4 regions of the Spirillospora sp. NPDC127506 genome follow, and region 1 is predicted to be linked to each of the others. Evidence: riboswitches for the same ligand, from Rfam matches in the RefSeq annotation. Region 1 holds a riboswitch; each other region holds the start of a gene.
The links. Region 1 has a riboswitch for cobalamin ahead of cobN (cobaltochelatase subunit CobN). Riboswitches for the same ligand answer to the same signal wherever they lie in the genome.

Region 2: linked by a shared signal. The riboswitch ahead of cobN (cobaltochelatase subunit CobN) and the one ahead of cobN (cobaltochelatase subunit CobN) in region 1 are both predicted to bind cobalamin.
Region 3: linked by a shared signal. The riboswitch ahead of cobN (cobaltochelatase subunit CobN) and the one ahead of cobN (cobaltochelatase subunit CobN) in region 1 are both predicted to bind cobalamin.
Region 4: linked by a shared signal. The riboswitch ahead of metE (5-methyltetrahydropteroyltriglutamate--homocysteine S-methyltransferase) and the one ahead of cobN (cobaltochelatase subunit CobN) in region 1 are both predicted to bind cobalamin.

The regions. Positions count from the first base shown of each region.
Region 1 is NZ_JBEORG010000043.1:14,102-19,098, reverse strand. Features, by position in the region: gene ABTW95_RS29900 (cobalt-precorrin-6A reductase) at 1-198, shown strand, start outside; gene ABTW95_RS29895 (precorrin-2 C(20)-methyltransferase) at 189-1,700, opposite strand; gene ABTW95_RS29890 (precorrin-8X methylmutase) at 1,700-2,320, opposite strand; gene ABTW95_RS29885 (ferredoxin-like domain-containing protein) at 2,317-3,444, opposite strand; cobalamin riboswitch at 3,517-3,651, shown strand; gene cobN (cobaltochelatase subunit CobN) at 3,706-4,997, shown strand, end outside.
Region 2 is NZ_JBEORG010000064.1:9,154-14,150, forward strand. Features, by position in the region: gene cobN (cobaltochelatase subunit CobN) at 1-3,343, opposite strand, end outside; cobalamin riboswitch at 3,375-3,581, opposite strand; gene ABTW95_RS33710 (ferredoxin-like domain-containing protein) at 3,593-4,714, shown strand; gene ABTW95_RS33715 (precorrin-8X methylmutase) at 4,711-4,997, shown strand, end outside.
Region 3 is NZ_JBEORG010000047.1:30,952-35,948, reverse strand. Features, by position in the region: gene cobN (cobaltochelatase subunit CobN) at 1-1,700, opposite strand, end outside; cobalamin riboswitch at 1,755-1,876, opposite strand; gene ABTW95_RS30710 (ferredoxin-like domain-containing protein) at 1,949-3,145, shown strand; gene ABTW95_RS30705 (precorrin-8X methylmutase) at 3,142-3,762, shown strand; gene ABTW95_RS30700 (precorrin-2 C(20)-methyltransferase) at 3,762-4,997, shown strand, end outside.
Region 4 is NZ_JBEORG010000002.1:306,260-311,256, forward strand. Features, by position in the region: gene ABTW95_RS04095 (ATP-binding protein) at 1-120, shown strand, start outside; gene metE (5-methyltetrahydropteroyltriglutamate--homocysteine S-methyltransferase) at 184-2,421, opposite strand; cobalamin riboswitch at 2,519-2,724, opposite strand; gene ABTW95_RS04105 (SDR family NAD(P)-dependent oxidoreductase) at 2,987-3,775, shown strand; gene ABTW95_RS04110 (hypothetical protein) at 3,982-4,401, opposite strand; gene ABTW95_RS04115 (RNA polymerase subunit sigma-70) at 4,613-4,997, shown strand, end outside.

The sequences.
Region 1 (4,997 bases):
GGGGAGCGGACGCTGATCCGCGACCACCGGCTCGGCGTGCTCGTCACCAAGGACAGCGGCGGCGCGATGACCCGGGCGAAGCTCACCGCCGCCCGCGACGCCCGGATTCCGGTGATCATGGTCGACCGTCCCCGCCCGCCGGACGGCGTCCCGGCGGTGCACGACGCCGCGGAGGCCGCGGCCTGGGTTCAGGGGTAGCGGCGCGGCGTGTAGACCGCGCCCCGGCCGGTCACGCGGGTCGTGGACGACCCGACGATCACCAGGCACCGCATGTCGACCTGCTCGGGGTCCAGCTTGCCGAGCGTGGTCACGGTGACGCTCTCGGCCTCGCCGCCGACATCGCGCCCGATCACCACCGGTGTCTCCGGTGAGCGGTGTTCCAGCAGCAGGTCGCGCGCCGCCGGAAGCTGGTGCCTGCGGCGGCTCGACGACGGGTTGTAGAGGGCCACCACCAGATCGGCCTCGGCCGCGGCGGTGAGCCGCCGCGCGATCACGTCCCACGGCTTGAGCAGGTCAGACAGCGACAGGACGCAGAAGTCGTGGCCGAGCGGCGCACCGACCCGGCTCGCCACGGCCTGCGCGGCGGTCAGCCCGGGGACGATCCGCACAGGTACGTCCGCGAACTCGTCCTCGGCCGCGACCTCCAGCACCGCCGCGGCCATGGCGAACACGCCCGGGTCCCCGGAGGAGACGACGGCGACGCGGGCGCCGTCCCGCGCGAGCAGCAGCGCGTGCCGGGCCCGGTCCGCCTCCACCCGGTTGCCCGACGCGTGCCGCCGCTGCCGCGCGTTCGCCGGGACGCGGTCGAGGTAGGGGCCGTAGCCGACGAGGTCGGTGGCCGACGCGAGGACGTCCTGCGCCTCGGGGGTAAGCCATGGGCGGCCGGCCGGGCCGAGCCCGACGACGCTGACGCCGCCCGCGTCCCGGGGGCGGGCCGGGGCGGGCGCCGTGAAGGACCGGTCCGCCGGGCTGGTCAGCAGGGCGAGGGACATGTACGGGACGTCCGCCGGGTCGACGCCGGCGAGCGGCGCGACCCGCTGCCGGTCGGTGGAGGCGCGCTCCACGTAGCTGGCGTCCGCGAGCCGGCCCGCGTCCTCGAACGCCCGCCTGACCTTGGTGAACGTCCGCCCCAGCTTGAGGACCGCTGCCGCGTCCGCGTCGCGCAGCCGCTCGGCCAGTTCGTCGCCGGGCAGCGTGCCGGGCAGCACGGTGAGCGTCTCCTCCCCTTCCACGAGCGGGCGTCCCGCCGCCGCCGAGGCCGCGCTCAGCGACGTGACGCCGGGCACCACCTCGGCCGGGTAGTGCGGCGCGAGCCGCTTGTGCAGGTGCATGTAGGAGCCGTAGAAGAACGGGTCGCCCTCGCTGAGCACGACGACGGTGCGTCCCGCGTCGAGATGCTCGGCGAGCCGGCCGGCGCAGTCGGCGTAGAACTCGTCGAGCGCGCCCCGGTAGCCGCCGGGGTGGTCGGTCGCCTCGGTGGTCACCGGGTACAGCAGCGGCTCCTCGATCTGCCCTTCGCGCAGATGGGGCGCCGCGATCGAGCGGGCGATGCTGCGGCCGTGGCGGGCGGAGTGGTAGGCGACCACGTCCGCCGCGCCGATCAGCCGCGCCGCCTTCACCGTGACCAGTTCGGGGTCGCCGGGCCCGACGCCCACGCCGTACAGCCGTCCGGTTGCGGGTCCGGTGCCGGGTCTGGTCATCACTCCGCCTCACTGGCGACGGCGTTGACCGCCGCCGCCGTCATCGCGCTGCCGCCGCGCCGCCCGCGCACGGTCAGGTGTTCCAGGCCACTGGCGGCGAGCGCGTCCTTGGACTCGGCCGCGCCGATGAAGCCGACCGGGATCCCGATGACGGCCGCGGGGCGTCCCGCGCCCTCCGCCACCAGTTCGAGCAGGCGGAACAGTGCGGTCGGCGCGTTGCCGATCGCCACCACCGCGCCGTCCAGCCGGTCGCGCCACAGCTCCAGCGCCGCCGCGCTGCGCGTAGTGCCGAGCCGCTCCGCCAGGTCCGGGACGCCGGGGTTGCCCAGCGTGCACACGACCTCGTTGCCGGCCGGCAGCCGCGCCATCGTGATCCCGGACGCGACCATCCGCGCGTCGCACAGGATCGGTGCGCCGTCCAGCAGCGCCGCCCGTGCCCGTTCCGCGACCTTCGGCGACCACGCCAGGTCGTCCACGAGGTCGGTCATGCCGCAGGCGTGGATCATCCGGACCGCGGCCCGCGCCACGTCGTCCGGCAGACCCGACAAGTCGGCCTCCGCGCGGATGGTCGCGAAGGACCGCCGGTAGATCTCGGCGCCGTCCCGGACGTAGTCGATCACCGCTGTTCCTCCCTCGGTCCCGCCATCTTCAGGACGACTGGGCCGCGGGGCATCCCGCAGCGTCGCTCGCATCCCGCCCAGTGGACGGGAGTCTCTGGGGCGCGCTCCAGGCCGACGACCCAGCGCCGTGCGTCGCCCTGGACGTCGCCGCGCGACTTCGCGCAGCCGGGGCTCCCGGTGCAGGCCGTGACGCCGACCCAGGGCGAGGCGGCGTCGACCGCGAAGCCGGCCTCCGCGAGTTTCGCGGCGCTCACCCTCGCCTCGCCCGGGTCCAGATCGCGCAGGACGACGCTCCGCCGCGGCGTGATCCGCACCTCGCCGGGGTCGCCCGCCGTCTCGCCGAGCGCTCCGACCTGGGCCCCGGACAGCCGCCCCAGCGGCGGGACGATCTCCAGCGCGACCCTCCCGTCCCGCTGCTCGATGAAACCCGCGTACGCGGGTCCCGGCACCGAAACTTTCGGGTCGTCCAGGGGTGTCCCACCCAGTTTCGCGGCGACCAGCCGCACCCCGTCCGGCACCTCCGCCAGTCGCCAGGCGTCCTTCCGGACGTCGAGGAACGCCCCCGCGGCCGCGAGCATCGCCGCGACCGGATCCCCGCCGAGGTCCAGGTCGAGCGGCGTCCCGGCCAGCCGGAGAGCGGCGGGCCCGAACGCGACGTCGGCGTCCAGGGCCGCGATGTCGCCGCTGCCGTCGTCGAACCCGAACAGGAACCGGCCCGGCAGCCCCGCCAGCCGCGGGACGCCGCAGAGCGCCCGGTCGAGCGCCGTGACCAGCGTGTCCGTCGCCAGGACGCCGCGGGGCCCGCGCCCGCCGAGCGGGGACGCGACGATGTTGCGCACCCGCTCGTGCGACGGCGAGGGCAGCAGCCCGGCGCCCGCCAGCCGGTCCGCGAGCCGCGCCGGGTCGCGCACCCCGCGCAGCTGGAGGTTGCCGCGGGAGGTCAGCTCGATCACGTCGCCGCCCAGCTCGCGGGCGGCTGCGCCGAGCACGGCGAGCTGCGCGGATGACACCGCGCCGCCCGGCGTACGGACCCGCGCCAGCGGGCCGTCGGCCGCGTCATGGGTCTGCAGCGCTCCGGGGCAGGCGTCGGCACGTGGCCGTCCCGCCCGCTTGACATTCGACACGAGGAGGATGAAACCACAGTTTCCAGGCGGCCCCGCGCTGCCGTAGTCTCGTGCGTAGACGATGGCAATGGGAGGAAGCCGGTGCGAATCCGGCGCGGTCCCGCCACTGTGACCGGGGAGCGAACCCCGCTCAAGGCCACTGTCCGCCCCTCTCCGAGGGGCGGATGGGAAGGCCGGGGCGAGCACTGATCCGGGAGCCAGGACACTCCTGCCGTCGCGACACCCGCGACCGGGGCGAGGACCCCAGGGGGAGGATCCGCCGTGTCCACCGACACGTCCGGGCAGGGCCGCACGGTCCTGCTGCTGTCCACGTCCGATACAGACCTGCTGAGCGCGCGCGCCTCCGGCGCCAATTACCGCCTCGGCAACCCCGCGCGGCTGGCCGTCGACGACCTCCCGGCGCTGGTGGACGGCACCCACCTCGTCGTCGTCCGGCTGCTCGGCGGGCGCCGCGCCTGGGAGGACGGCCTCGACGCGCTGCTCGCCGGCCCCCGCCCAGTGGTCGTCCTCGGCGGCGAGCAGGCCCCCGACGCCGAGCTGATGGAGCTGTCGAGCCTCCGCGGCGGGGTGAGCGGCGGCGTGTGCGCCGACGCGCACGCCTACCTCGCGCACGGCGGCCCCGCCAACCTGGCCGAACTGCACGCCTTCCTGTCGGACACGGTGCTGCTGACCGGCCGCGGCTTCGAGCCGCCGCGCCCCACCCCGACCTGGGGCCTGCTGGAGCGCGAATCCCGCGCCACGGAAGGGCCGGTCGTCGGCGTCCTGTACTACCGCGCCCACCACATGGCCGGGAACACCGCGTTCGTCGACGCGCTGTGCGCCGCGATCGAGGACGCGGGCGGACGCCCGCTCCCGGTCTTCTGCTCGTCGCTGCGCACAGCGGAGCCCGAACTGCTCGGCACGCTCCGCCAGGCCGACGCGCTGGTGGTGACGGTCCTCGCGGCGGGCGGGGCGCGGCCCGCGACGGCCGGCGCGGGCGGCGACGATGAAGCGTGGGACGTCGGCGCCCTCGCCGACCTGGACGTCCCGATCCTCCAGGGCCTCTGCCTCACCACCGGCCGGGACGCCTGGGCGGACAGCGACGACGGGCTGTCCCCGCTGGACGCCGCGTCGCAGGTCGCGATCCCCGAGTTCGACGGCCGCATCATCACCGTCCCGTTCTCGTTCAAGGAGACCGACGAGGACGGCCTCACCTTCTACGCCGCCGACCCCGAGCGCGCCGCGCGGGTCGCCGGGATCGCCGTACGGCACGGCCGCCTGCGGCACACCCCGCCGCCCGCCCGCCGCCTCGTGGTGATGCTGTCGGCGTACCCGACCAAGCACTCCCGGGTCGGCAACGCCGTCGGCCTGGACACCCCGGCGAGCACCGTCCGGCTGCTGGCCCGGCTCGCCGAAGCGGGCTACGACCTGGGCGAAGGCTTCCCCGGCGTCGCCGAGCAGGACGGCGACGCGCTCATCCACGCGCTCATCGCGGCGGGCGGCCAGGACGAAGACTGGCTCACCGAAGAGCAACTCGCGGGCAACCCCGTCCGCATCTCCGCCGCGTCCTACGA
Region 2 (4,997 bases), on a different contig from region 1:
TCGCGGCCAGCTCGAACGCGCCCTTGTAGCCGTGGCGGCGCATCGCGGCCAGCCACTGCGGATTGACGACGCGGGCCCGGAAGACGCGCGCAGTCTCCTCCGACAGGGTGCGGGTGCGGACGGCGTCCGGGCGGGTGCTGTCCCCGACGTAGGCTTCGGGGGCCTTGCCGGTCAGCGCGCGGACGGTCGCGATCATGCCGCCGTGGTACTGGAAGTAGTCGTCGGAGTCGGCGATGTCGTGCTCGCGGGTGTCGACGTTCTTGGCGGCCACCGCGATCCGCCGGTAGGCGCTCTCCATGTCGTCGCGGGCGGGGACGCCGTCGAGGTCGCGGCCGTAGGCGTGGCCGCCCCACACCGCGTACACCTCGGCGAGGTCGGCGTCGTCGCGCCAGTTGCGGCTGTCGATGAGCGGCAGCAGCCCGGCCCCGTAGGCGCCCGGCGCCGACCCGAACACCCGCAAAGTGGCGCGCCGTCCGTCGCCGTGCTCGCGCGTGTCGGCCCGGACATGGGCGCGGACGTAGTTCTCCTCCTCCGGTTCGTCGAGGCCGGCCACCAGCCGGACGGCGTCGTCCAGCATGGCGACCACGTGCGGGAACGCGTCCCGGAAGAAGCCGCTGATGCGGACGGTCACGTCGATGCGCGGCCGGCCCAGTTCGGCGAGCGGGACCGGCTCCAGATCCGTGACACGGCGGGACGCCTCGTCCCATGCCGGGCGCACGCCGAGCAGCGCCAGCACCTCCGCGACGTCGTCGCCCGCCGTGCGCATCGCGCTCGTGCCCCAGACCGACAGACCCACCGAGCGCGGCCATGCGCCGTGGTCGGCGCGGTAGCGGTCCAGCAAGGAGTCGGCCATCGCCTGGCCGGTCTCCCAGGCGAGGCGGCTGGGCACGGCGCGCGGGTCCACCGAGTAGAAGTTGCGGCCGGTCGGCAGGACGTTGATGAGCCCGCGCAGCGGCGACCCGCTGGGGCCGGCCGGAACGTATCCGCCGTCCAGTGCGTGCAGGATGTGGTCGATCTCGTCGGTGGTGCGGGCCAGGCGCGGAACCACCTCGTTGGCGGCGAAGCCCAGCACGCGGGTGACGAGTTCGCGGCGCTCCTCGGGGGCGTGTTCGGCGGCGACGCGTCCGGCGTCCTGCGCCGCCCATCCTGCGTCCTCCATGGATTGGACGAGTGCGCGGGCGGTGGCTTCGGCGGCGTCTGTGTCGGTGAGGCCGGCGGTGCCGTCCTCGGTGAGACCGAGCGCCTCGCGCAGGCCGGGCAGCGTCTCCCGCCCCGACCACATCTGCCGGGCGCGCAGCATCGCCAGCACCAGGTCCACCCTGGTCGAGCCGGTCGGTGCCTCGCCGAGGACGTGCAGCCCGTCGCGGATCTGCGCGTCCTTCACCTCGCACAGCCAGCCGTCGACGTGCAGGAGGAAGTCGTCGAACTCGGTGTCGTGGGGGCGGTCGTCCAGGCCGAGGTCGTGGTCGAGTTTCGCGGCCTGGATCAGCGTCCAGATCTGGGCGCGGATCGCGGGCAGCTTCGCCGGGTCCATCGCGGCGATGGTGGCGTGCTCGTCGAGGAGCTGTTCGAGGCGGGCGATGTCGCCGTAGGTCTCCGCGCGGGCCATCGGCGGCACCATGTGGTCCACCAGGACGGCGTGCGCGCGGCGCTTGGCCTGCGTGCCCTCGCCGGGGTCGTTGACCAGGAACGGGTAGATCAGCGGGACGTCCCCGAGCGCCGCGTCCGTGCCGCACGAGGCGGACATGCCCGCCGCCTTGCCGGGCAGCCATTCGAGGTTGCCGTGCTTGCCGACGTGCACGATCGCGTGCGCGCCGAACTCGTCCGACAGCCACCGGTAGGCGGCCAGGTAGTGGTGGCTGGGCGGCAGGTCGGGGTCGTGGTAGATCGCGATGGGGTTCTGCCCGAAGCCGCGCGGCGGCTGCACCATCACCACGACGTTCCCGGCGCGGAGCGCGGCGAGGACGATGTCGCCGTCCTGGACGAACAGCTCCCCGGGCGGCGGACCCCAGTGCCGCTCCATCTCCACCCGCAGATCACCGGGGAGGGTACGGTACCAGCGCTCGTAGGACGCGGCGGAGATGCGGACGGGATTGCCCGCGAGCTGCTCTTCGGTGAGCCAGTCCTCGTCCTGCCCGCCCGCCGCGATGAGCGCGTGGATGAGCGCGTCGCCGTCCTGGCCGTCGACGCCGGGGAAGCCTTCGCCCAGGTCGTGGCCCGCCTGCGCGAGCCGGGCCAGGAGCCGGACGGTGCTCGCCGGGGTGTCCAGGCCGACGGCGTTGCCGACCCGGGAGTGCTTGGTCGGATACGCCGACAGCATCACCACAACGCGGCGCTCCACGGCCGGGGTATGCCGCAGGCGGCCGTGCCGGACGGCGATCCCGGCCACCCGCGCGGCCCGCTCGGGGTCGGCGGCGTAGACCGTGAGGCCGTCCTCGCCGGTCTCCTTGAACGAGAACGGAACGGTGATGATGCGCCCGTCGAACTCGGGGATCGCGACCTGCGACGCGGCGTCCAGCGGGGACAGCCCATCGTCGCTGCGCTCCCAGTCGGCCCGGCCGGTGGTGAGGCACAGGCCCTGCAGGACCGGGACGTCCAGCGCGGCGAGGGCGCCGACGTCCCACGCCTCGTCGTCGCCGCCCGCGCCGGCCGTCGCGGGCCGCGACCCGCCCGCCGCGAGGACGGTCACCACCAGCGCGTCGGCCTCGCCGAGCGTATCGAGCAGCGCCGGCTCGGCGGTGCGCAGCGACGAGCAGAACACCGGGAGCGGTCGTCCGCCCGCGTCCTCGATGGCGGCGCACAGCGCTTCGACGAACGCGGTGTTCCCGGCCATGTGGTGGGCGCGGTAGTAGAGGACGCCGACGACGGGCCCGTCCACGGCGCGGGAGCCGCGCTCCAGCCGGCCCCAGGTCGGGGTGGGGCGCGGGGGCGCGAAGCCGCGGCCGGTCAGCAGCACCGTGTCCGACAGGAAGGCGTGCAGCTCGGCCAGGTTGCCGGGCCCGCCGTGCGCGAGGTAGGCGTGCGCGTCGGCGCACACGCCGCCGCTCACCGTCGACAGTTCCATCAGCTCGGCGTCGGGGGCCTGCTCGCCGCCGAGGACCACCACGGGCCGGGGCCCCGCGAGCAGCGCGTCGAGCCCGTCCTCCCAGGCGCGGCGCCCGCCCAGCAGCCGGACGACGACCAGATCGGTGCCATCCAGCAGCGCGGGCAGGTCGTCCACGGCCAGCCGCGCGGGGTTGCCGAGCCGGTAGACGGCGCCGGACGCGCGGGCGCTCAGCAGATCGGTGTCGGACGTCGACAGCAGCAGGACGGCGCGCTCCTGCGCATGCGTGCCAGCGGACACGGCTGAACCTCCCCCTGGGGTCCTCGCCCCGGTAGCGGGTGTCGCGACGGCAGGAGTCTCCTGACTCCCGGATCAGCGCTCGCCCCGGCCTTCCCGTCCGCGTCGGACAGTGGCCTCAAGCGGGGTTCGCTCCCCGGTCACAGTGGCGGGACCGCGCCGGATTCGCACCGGCTTCCTCCCATTGCCATCGCCTGGTGAGAAGAGTACGGCAGCGAGGGCCGCCTGCAAACTGTGGTTAACATCCTCCCCGTGCCGAATGTCAACGTGCCGAGCGTCAACCGGGCGGGACGCGCCGACGCCTGCCCCGGAGCACTGCAGACCCACGAAGCCGCCGACGGCCCGCTGGCCCGGGTCCGCACGCCGGGCGGCGCGGTCTCCGCCGCGCAGCTCGGCATGCTTGGCGCCGCCGCCCGAGAGCTGGGCCGCGATGTGATCGAGCTGACCTCCCGCGGCAACCTCCAGCTGCGCGGCGTCCGGGACCCGGCGGTGCTCGCGGAGCGGCTGGCGGACACCGGGCTGCTGCCCTCGCCGTCCCATGAGCGGGTGCGCAACGTCGTCGCCTCCCCGCTCGGCGGGCGCGGGCCGCGCGGCGCCCTCGCCACGGATCCGCTGGTCACGACGCTCGACCGGGCCCTGTGCGGCACGCCGCGGCTGGCCGGGCTGCCGGGCCGGTTCCTGTTCGCGTTAGACGACGGCACCGGCGACATCACCGGCCTGGACGCCGACGTCACGTTCGGCCCGGACGGTCTCCGGCTGACCGGGACGCTGCTCGACCTGGCGTCCGGTGATGATCCGGTCGGGGCTATGCTCGCGGCGGCGGAGGCTTTCCTCGACGTCCGGGAGGACGCGTGGCGGCTCGCCGAGGTGCCGGACGGCATACGGCTCGTTGCCGAGCGACTGGGCGGGACACTCCGAGAGAGTTCGGCGCCTTCGGCCCCCTCGTCCCCGTACGCCGGGTTCATCGAGCAGCGTGACGGGCTGGTTTCGCTTGAGGCCGTGCCTCCGCTCGGACGGTTGTCCGGAGCGCAGGCCGAGGCGCTCGCCGATACCGCTACGGAGGTCCGGGTGACGCCGTGGCGAAGTGTCGTGCTACGCGACCTTGCCGAGGCGCGGGCGGTCGCCGCGAAGCTTGAGGCGGCGGGCCTGGTGACCGATGCCGCGTCGCCGTGGGTCGGTGTGACGGCCTGCACGGGAAGCCCCGGCTGCGCGAAGTCGCGCGGCGACGTCCAGGGCGAGGCGCGGCGCTGGGTCGGCGGCCTGGACATCGCCCCAGAGACTCCCGTCCACTGGGCGGGATGCGAGCGACGCTGCGGGATGCCCCGCGGCCCGGTCGTCCTGAAGATGGCGGGACCGATGGAAGGGCAGCAGTGATCGACTACGTCCGGGACGGCGCCGAGATCTACCGGCGGTCCTTCGCGACCATCCGCGCCGAGGCCGACCTGTCCGGCCTGCCGGACGACGTCGCGCGGGCCGCCGTCCGGATGATCCACGCCTGCGGGATGACCGACCTCGTGGACGACCTGGCGTGGTCGCCGGAGGTCGTGCGGCGGGCGCGGGCCGCACTGCTGGACGGGGCGCCGATCCTGTGCGACGCGCGGATGGTCGCGTCCGGGATCACGCGGGCGCGGCTGCCCGCCGCCAACCCGGTCGTGTG
Region 3 (4,997 bases), on a different contig from region 1:
TCGACGAGGACGGCGTGCGCGCGCCGCTTCGCCTGCGTCCCCTCCCCCGGGTCGTTGACGAGGAACGGGTAGATCAGCGGGACGTCGCCGAGCGCGGCGTCGGCGCCGCACGACGCCGACATGCCCGCCGCCTTGCCGGGCAGCCACTCCAGGTTGCCGTGCTTGCCGACGTGCACGATCGCGTGCGCGCCGAACTCGTCCGACAGCCACCGGTAGGCGGCCAGGTAGTGGTGGCTGGGCGGCAGGTCGGGGTCGTGGTAGATCGCGATGGGGTTCTGCCCGAAGCCGCGCGGCGGCTGCACCATCACGACGACGTTCCCGGCGCGGAGGGCGGCGAGGACGATGTCGCCGTCCTGCACGAACAGCTGCCCTGGCGGCGGGCCCCAGTGCAGCTCCATCTCCCCGCGCAGCTCCTCGGGGAGCGTGCGGTACCAGCGCTCGTAGGACGCGGCGGAGATGCGGACCGGGTTGCCCGCGAGCTGCTCCTCGGTGAGCCAGTCCTCGTCCTGGCCGCCGGCCGCGATGAGGGCGTGCACGAGCGCGTCGCCGTCCTGCTCGCGGACGCCGGGGAAGCCCTCGCCGAGGTCGTAGCCGTCCTGTTCGAGGCGGCGCAGCAGCCGGACGGTGCTCAGCGGGGTGTCGAGCCCGACGGCGTTGCCGACGCGGGAGTGCTTGGTCGGGTACGCCGACAGCATCACCACGACGCGGCGCCGGGCGGGGGGCGTGTGCCGGAGCCGGCCGTGCCGCACGGCGATCCCGGCGACCCGCGCCGCCCGCTCCGGGTCGGCCCGGTAGACGGTGAGGCCGTCCTCGTCGACCTCCTTGAACGAGAACGGGACGGTGATGACGCGGCCGTCGAACTCGGGGATCGCGACCTGCGACGCGGCGTCCAGCGGGGACAGGCCGTCGTCGCTCGCCTCCCAGTCGGCGCGGCTCGTCGTCAGGCAGAGGCCCTGCAGGATCGGGACGTCCAGCGCGGCGAGCGCCCCCACGTCCCACGCCTCGTCGTCGCCGCCCGCCCCGGCCGCCGCGGGGCGCGAACCGCCCGCCGCGAGCACGGTCACGACCAGCGCGTCGGCCCGCCCGAGCGTGTCGAGCAGCGCGGGTTCGGCGGTGCGGAGCGAGGAGCAGAAGACGGGCATCGCGCGGCCGCCGGCGTCCTCGACGGCCGCGCACAGCGCCTCGACGAACGCGGTGTTCCCGGCCATGTGGTGGGCGCGGTAGTACAGCACGGCGATGAGCGGGCCCTCGGCGGTGCGGGGCTCGCGTTCGAGCAGCCCCCACGCCGGGGCCGGCGCCGGCGGCGCGAACCCGCGCCCGGTCAGCAGCACGGTGTCGGACAGGAACGCGTGCAGCTCGGCGAGGTTGCCCGGCCCGCCGTGCGCGAGGTAGGCGTGGGCCTCCGCGCAGACGCCGCCGCTGACCGTGGACAGCTCCATCAGCTCGGCGTCGGGGGCCTGCTCGCCGCCGAGGACGACGACGGGGCGGGGCCCCGCGAGCAGCGCGTCGAGGCCGTCCTCCCAGGCGCGGCGCCCGCCGAGCAGCCGGACGACGACGAGGGCGGCGCCGTCGAGCAGCGCGGGCAGGTCGTCCACGGCGAGCCGCGCCGGGTTGCCGAGCCGGTAGGCGGCGCCGGACGCTCGCGCGCTCAGCAGATCGGTGTCGGACGTCGACAGCAGCAGCACGGTGTCGGCGGACACGGCCGTTCCTCCCCCTGGGGTCCTCGCCCCGGTCGCGGGTGTCGCGACGGCAGGAGTGTCCTGGCTCCCGGATCGACGCTCGCCCCGGCCTTCCCGTCCGTGCGGACAGTGGCCTCCAGCGGGGTTCGCTCCCCGGTCACAGTGGCGGGACCGCGCCGGATTCGCACCGGCTTCCTCCCATTGCCATCGCCTGGGGAGAACAGTACGGCAGCGCGGCCCGCCCGCAAAGTGCGGTTAACATCCTCCCCGTGCCGAATGTCAGAGCCCGCGCCGACGCGTGCCCCGGCGCGCTGCGCACCCACGACGCCGCCGACGGGCCGCTGGCGCGCGTCCGCGTCCCGGGCGGCGCGGTGACGTCCGCGCAGCTCCGGGTGCTCGGCGCCGCGGCCCGGGAGCTGGGCGGCGACGTGATCGAACTGACGTCGCGGGGCAACCTGCAGCTGCGCGGCGTCCGCGATCCGGGGCGGCTCGCGGGACGCCTGGAGGCGGCGGGCCTGCTGCCTTCGCCGTCCCACGAACGGGTCCGCAACATCGTGGCCTCCCCGTTAGGGGGACGTGGCGTCCACGGCACCCTGGCGACGGACCCGCTGGTCACCGCGCTGGATCTGGCGCTGTGCGCGAACGCCCGGCTCGCCGGGCTTCCCGGCCGCTTCCTGTTCGCCTTGGACGACGGCACGGGCGACGTCGCGGCCCTCGGCGCCGACCTGACCTGCACCCCGGCCGGCCTCCGCCTCGCCGACTCGCCATTGCTGTTCGGCGTACCGGCCGGCGATCGGCCGTCCATGGACGGTGCGGGTGCGGGCGTGAGTGCCGGTGTGAGTGCCGGTGCGATCGATTTGCTGGTGGCGGCCGCGGAGGCGTTCCTCGACGTCCGCGGTGACGCGTGGCGGTTGGCGGAGGTGCCGGACGGGCCGCGGCTCGTCGCGGAACGGCTCACGGAACGGTTCGGGGCGGAACTCGGCGAAATCCGCGAACTTCCCGAGCCGCGCCGCCCGTATGCGGGGGCCATCCCGCAGCGCGGCGGGCTCACCGCGCTTGAGGCCGTGCCTCCGCTCGGGCGGATGTCCGGTGCGCAGGCCGGGGCACTCGCGGAGGCGGCGGACGACGTGCGGGTCACCCCCTGGCGGAGCGTCGTGGTGCGGGACCTCGGCTCGGATTCGGTGGGCCGGGTCGCGGAGGAACTCGGGGCGGCGGGGTTCGCGGTCGATGCGGCGTCGCCCTGGGTCGGGGTGTCGGCGTGCACCGGGAGCCCCGGATGCGCGAAGTCGCGCGGTGACGTGCAGGGCGAGGCGCGGCGGTGGGTCGGCGGGCTGGAGCGCGCCCCCGCGACCCCCGTGCACTGGGCGGGCTGCGAGCGCAAGTGCGGGACGCCGCGCGGCCCGGTCGTGCTGAAGACGGTGGGGGCGGAGACGGTGGGGGCGGAGACGGCGGAGGGGCAGCGGTGATCGACTACGTCCGGGACGGCGCCGAGATCTACCGGCGGTCGTTCGCGGCGATCCGCGCGGAGGCCGACCTGTCGGGCCTGCCGGACGACGTGGCGCGGGTCGCGGTCCGGATGATCCACGCCTGCGGGATGACCGACCTCGTCCAGGACCTTGTGTGGTCGCCGGGGGTGGTGGAGCGGGCGCGGTCGGCGCTGCTGGGCGGCGCGCCGGTGCTGTGCGACGCGCGGATGGTCGCGTCCGGGATCACCCGGAAGCGGCTGCCCGCCGGCAACGAGGTCGTGTGCACGCTCGGCGATCCCGGCGTGCCGGAGCTGGCGGCGCGGCTCGGCACCACGCGGAGCGCGGCGGCGCTGGAGCTGTGGCGCGACCGGCTCGACGGCGCGGTCGTCGCGATCGGCAACGCGCCGACCGCGCTGTTCCGGCTGCTGGAACTGGTCGAGGAGGGCGCGGGGCGGCCGGCGGCGGTCCTCGGGATCCCGGTCGGGTTCATCGGCGCCGCCGAGTCCAAGGAGGCGCTCGCCGCGAGCGGCCTCGACCACCTGGCGGTGCGCGGGCGGCGCGGCGGCAGCGCGATGGCGGCGGCGGCGGTCAACGCCGTCGCCAGTGAGGCGGAGTGATGGCGGGGCGGCTGTTCGGCGTGGGCGTCGGCCCCGGCGATCCGGAACTGGTCACGGTGAAGGCGGCGCGGCTGATCGGCGGCGCCGACGTGGTCGCCTACCACTCCGCGCGGCACGGGCGCAGCATCGCCCGGTCGGTCGCCGCGCCGTACCTGCGGGACGGCCAGGTCGAGGAGCAGCTCGTCTACCCGGTGACGACCGAGGCGACCGGCCACCCGGGCGGCTACCAGGGGGCGCTGGACGACTTCTACGCCGACTGCGCCGCCCGGCTCGCCGCGCACCTCGACGCGGGGCGGACCGTCGTGGTGCTGAGCGAGGGCGACCCGCTGTTCTACGGGTCCTACATGCACCTGCACAAGCGGCTCTCCCCGCACTACCCGACCGAGGTGGTGCCCGGCGTGACGTCGCTGAGCGCGGCGTCGGCGGCGGCGGGGCGCCCCCTGGCGGAGCGGGAGGAGACGCTGACCGTCCTGCCCGGCACGCTGCCCGGCGGCGAGCTGGCCGAGCGGCTGCGCGGCGCCGACGCGGCGGCCGTGATCAAGCTCGGCCGGACGTTCCCCAAGGTCAGGCGGGCGTTCGAGGACGCGGGGCGGCTCGGCGACGCCTGGTACGTGGAGCGGGCCGCCACCGACCGGCAGCGGGTCGCGCCGCTCGCCGACGTCGATCCGGCGGACGTGCCGTACATGTCGCTGGCGCTGCTGACCAGTCCGGCGGAGCGGTCGTTCGAGGCCCCTCCCCCGGCGCCGCCGGAGGGCCCCGGCTGGGTGCGGGTGGTCGGGCTCGGCCCGGCCGGGCGGCCGTGGCTCACCCCGGAGGCGCTGGACGTCCTGGCGTCCGCGACCGACCTCGTCGGCTACGGCCCCTACCTGGACCGGGTGCCGCCGAACCCGCGGCAGCGGCGGCACGCGTCCGGGAACCGGGTGGAGGCCGACCGGGCCCGGCACGCGCTGGCGCTGGCGCGGGACGGGGCGCGCGTCGCGGTCGTGTCGTCCGGCGACCCGGGGGTGTTCGCGATGGCGGCGGCCGTGCTGGAGGCCGCGGACGAGGACGAGTTCGCCGGCGTGCCCGTGCACGTCGTGCCGGGTCTGACCGCGGCGCAGGCGGTCGCGGCGCGGGCCGGCGCGCCGCTCGGGCACGACTTCTGCGTCCTGTCGCTGTCGGACATCCTCAAACCGTGGGACGTGATCGCGCGGCGGATCTCGGCGGCCGCCGAGGCCGACCTGGTGCTGGCCCTC
Region 4 (4,997 bases), on a different contig from region 1:
TGCGAGTCGGCGACGTTCCGCTGGTGCGCCGCGTCCGGGGAGTCCGGCAAGCTTCCGATCGAGGACATCACCGAGGTGTGCGAGCAGCTCGTCCGGATCTGGGAGTGCATGCACGACTGAGGCCGCCGGTCGGCCGCCGCATGGCCCGGGGTGGGGGCGGGCCATGCGGCGGCGGGGGGGGGATCAGCCGGCCAGCCCGGCCCGCACCCGGCGGGCCGCCGCGACCAGGTTGCGCAGCGACGCCTCCGTCTCCGGGTAGGCGCGGGTCTTCAGGCCGCAGTCGGGGTTGACCCACAGCCGCCCCGGCTCGACGGCCCGCAGCGCGCGGCGCAGGTTCTCCTCGATCTCCTCGGCGGACGGGACGCGCGGCGAGTGGATGTCGTACACGCCGGGCCCGATGCCGTTCTCGTACCCGGCGGCGCGCAGGTCGCCGACCAGCTCCATGCGCGAGCGGGCCGCCTCCACGCTGGTGACGTCGGCGTCCAGCGCCCCGATCGCGCCGATGATCTCGCCGAACTCCGAGTAGCACATGTGCGTGTGGATCTGGGTGGTGTCCTGGACGCCGGACGTGGCCAGCCGGAACGCGCCGACCGCCCAGTCGAGGTAGGCGGCGCGGTCCTTCCGCTTCAGCGGCAGCAGCTCGCGCAGCGCGGGCTCGTCCACCTGGATGACGCGGATCCCGGCCGCCTCCAGGTCGGCGATCTCGTCCCGGATCGCGAGGGCGACCTGCAGGGCGGTCTCGGCGAGCGGCTGGTCGTCGCGGACGAACGACCAGGCGAGCATCGTCACCGGCCCGGTCAGCATCCCCTTGACCGGCTTGCCCGTCAGCGACTGCGCGTACGCGGCCCACTCGACGGTCATCGGGCGGGGCCGCGAGACGTCGCTGTGCAGGATCGGCGGCCGCACGTAGCGCGACCCGTACGACTGCACCCACCCGTGCTCGGTCGCCGCGTACCCGTCGAGCTGCTCGGCGAAGTACTGCACCATGTCGTTGCGCTCGGGCTCGCCGTGCACGAGGACGTCCAGGCCGAGGTCCTCCTGGAGCGCGATGACGCGGGCGATCTCCCGCTTCATCGCGGCGACGTACTCGTCCTCGCCGATGCGCCCGGCGCGGCGGTCGGCGCGGATCCGGCGGATCTCGGCGGTCTGCGGGAACGAGCCGATCGTGGTGGTCGCGAGATCGGGCAGGCCGAGCGCCTCCCGCTGCGCGGCGTACCGGACGGCGTGCCCGCTGCGCCGCGTCTCGCCCACCGACCCGAGCCGCTCGCGGACCGCCCGGTCGACACCGGCCTCCGGGAGCGGCGCGGCCTCCTGGACGGGGGCGTCCTCCCGCAGGGCCCGCCCGATCGCGACGACCTCGTCGACCTTCTGCCGCGCGAACGCGAGCCGCCCGCGGACCCGCGGGTCGAGCGCGGTCTCCCGGTCGAGGTCGAGCGGTACGTGCATCAGCGAGCAGGACGTCCCGACCACGATCTGATCGACGAGCCCCAGCACGGACGCGCACGTGGACAGCGCCTTCCGTACGTCGGTGCGCCAGACGTTCCGCCCGTCGACAACGCCCGCCACGAGCGTCTTGCGCGGTAGCCCGCCCACCGATGCGAGCACGTCCACGTTGCCCGGCCCGGCGACGAAATCGAGCGCGACGGCCTCCACGCGGCTCCCGGCCAGCACGCGCAACGCGTCCGCCTCGATGGCGCCGAAGTAGGTGGCGACCATCAGATGCGGCCGGCAGCTCAGCTGCCCGAGCCGCGCATAGGCCCGCGCCAGCGCGCGGATCTCCTCCTCGCCGCGGTCTTCGACGAGCGCGGGCTCGTCCAGCTGCACCCACTGCGCGCCCGACCCCGCCAGCCGCTCCAGGATCTCGGCGTACACGTCCACGAGCCCGTCGAGCAGCTCCAGCGTCCGGAATCCCGGCGCCGACGGCTTCGCCAGCAGCAGATAGGTGAGCGGCCCGATGAGCACGGGCCGCGTCTCGATGCCGAGCGCTTTCGCCTCCCGGTACTCGGCGAGCGGCTTGGCGGCTGCGCCGTCCGCCAGCCGGAACCGCGTGTCCGGCCCCAGCTCGGGGACGATGTAGTGGTAGTTCGTGTCGAACCACTTGGTCATTTCGAGCGGCGGGACGTCCTGGACGCCGCGGGCCATGGCGAAGTACCGGTCGAACCCGTCCAGGTGCCGGTACCGCTCGGGGACGGCGTCGACCAGCACGCTGGCGTCGAGCATCTGGTCGTAGAACGAGAAGGTGTTGGACGGGATCGCGTCGACGCCGGCGTCGCGCAGGCCCGTCCACACCTCGGCGCGCAGCTCGGCGCCGGTCCTGCCGAGGTCGTCGGCGCCCGCCCGTCCCGCCCAGTAGTTCTCGGTGGCGACCTTCAGCTCCCGGTCCGCCCCGATTCGGGGGTATCCGAGGATCGTCGTGTTCATGGCGGCTTCCCTCGCTGTGCCACGGGCGACCCCGGGAACGGCGCGACGACGGGCCGCCGCCGGGCCTTCCCGCGAGGCCGCAGACCACCGCGCACCGGCCGGTGCGCGGGCGGAGGCAGGTCTTCGGACTCGCGGGCACCGCCTCTTCGAGGCGTCCTACTGGCCGTCGCTTCCCAGGCCGCGCGGGCCCAGTGCATATGACGGCGGTCGTTCCCGCTCACCGCTGCGGGGCAGTCCCGGACTCGCACCGGGTTCCCTCTTACGACACTCAAATCGAGCGAACCATCCGCACCACACACCCTACCCACCTCCCACCGCCCGCCCCCGCGGAGTGGGCGGCCGCGCATGGTACAGACGACCGGCTGACCAAGGGAGAGACCCAGCGCGGCTGCGTGACGTTCGAAGTCGGCAAGAAGGCGACGATCGAACGCATCCGCTTCGCCGCGTCGTCCGGCTTCGGCTCCGCCGCCGAATGGAAGGTCGGCTAGTGCCGCCCACCCGGCCGTGAACGGGCGCCGTCGGGCAGGGTGATCATGGGGGCGTTCCGGAATTCGAGGAGGTCCCTGTGCGGCGGAGTTATGTGGTCACGGGCGGTGGACGCGGTGTCGGGCGCGGCATCGTCGAGCGGCTGGTCGCGGACGGCGGCAAGGTCGTCGTGGTCGAACTCGATCCGGCGGCTCTGGAATGGGCGGACGGCCCGGTGATCCCGGTCGTGGGAAGTGCGGCGGAGGAGGACGTCGCCGAGCGCGCGGCCGATCTGGCGCAGGAGGCCGGGACGCTGACCGGGTGGGTGAACAACGCCGCCGTTTTCCGTGATGTGCCTTCACCCTCGGCGGGCGAGATCCTGGATCTGGTCGCGCTCAACTTCAACCCGGCGGTGGTGGGGTGCGTGACCGCCGTCCGCCGTTTCCTGGAGGCCGGGACGGGCGGCGCCATTGTGAATGTCTCGTCCCATCAGGCGCAGCGCCCGGTGCGGGGATCGCTGCCTTATGCGACGGCGAAGGCGGCCATTGAGGGGCTCAGCCGGGCCATGGCCGTCGATTACGGGCCGCATGGCGTCCGCACGAACGTCGTGGCCCTGGGCTCGATCACGACCGGTCGCTATGAGGCGTTCCTGGAAAACCAGGCGCCGGAGGAGAGGGCGCGAATCGAGGAGGAGATGCGGTTGCTCCATCCCCTGGGCCGGGTCGGTCGTCCGGCCGAGGTGGCCGCGGCCGTCGCGTACCTGCTCTCGGACGAGGCGAGTTTCGTGAACGGCGCCGTCCTGCCCGTGGACGGCGGGCGGCACGCGGTCGGCCGGGACCCCGAAGAAGTCCGTGTTTTCCCGGACGACCTGCAGAAACGCGAAAAGTAGGACGCGCCGGCGCCGGGCCCGGTTGACAGCAGACCCAGAGCTGGCCAGGACCTCCCGACCGGCGCGGGATACCGGTACAAATAGGGATTCCATTCCAACCGGCTCGCCGACAAGTGCTCCCGGGGGAAGAAGGGCTCTTCGAAGTACTGCTGACCTTTTCCGCACCGCGGCTCGGCCCTCGCACACGGGGCCGGGCCGCGGTCTTTTCAAGCGGTTTTCGCCTCGGTGACGGCCTCGCGCAGGGCGGCGAGGAACGCCTTGCCGTCGGCGTCGTCGCCGAGGCCGATGTGGAATGAGGAGGGTTCCGGGCTTCCGGACCAGCGTCCGGTCGCGCTGACTCCCGTGTCGAGGCCCCCGGCGAGCGGCGAGCCGATGCTCACGTCCTCCAGCCTGATCGACAGGACGTGGACGCCCCGCTGCTCTCCGGCCACCGCCACCACCAGGTAGCGCGGCAGCAGGAGCGCGATCGTCGTGTGCTCGGTGTCCGGGTCGCCCGATTTCGTCAGCCTCGCCAGCAGGCCCGGCCGCTTCAGCCGGACGCTGCGGGTCGCGCAGCACCGCACCGCGGCGCCCAGCACGTCCCCGAGCTGATGCTCCTCGGCATGCGCGGTGATCGCGTCCCGCACCGCCGGGTCGAGACTCCCGGGCTCGCATCGCCTGCTTGAGCGTTCGTAAAGCCGATCCATCCCCACCTCCGAGATCGGTCCAACCCTATTGGCGGCGGCGCTCCCCGCCGGGCCATCGGCCCCGGCCGGTCGTCCAGCCGTCCGAGTGATGAGTTGTCGCGCCCGGACCCGTCACACCTACGACGGGACACGACGGGGAAAGGATGACGTGATGGGTGCGGACACGCGGCTGAAGGAGCTGGGCGTGAGCGGGCTGGACGAGGTCGACGAGCCGGCGTTCTCGGGGCTCGCGGAGCGGCACCGGCGGGAGCTGCACGTGCACTGCTACCGGATGCTCGGGTCGTTCGAGGACGCCGAGGACACCGTGCAGGAGACGTTCCTGCGCGCCTGGCGGCGGCGGGAGACCTTCGAGGGGCGGTCGACGATCCGGGCCTGGCTGTACCGGATCGCCACCAACGCCTGCCTCGACCTGCTCGCCAAGCGCCGCCCGGAGCCCGCGGCCGGCGGCGAGGTGCCGTGGCTGCAGCCCTACCCGGACCGGCTGCTCGACGAGCTGCCCGCGGGCGACGCGGACGGGCCGGAGGGCGCCGCCCTCG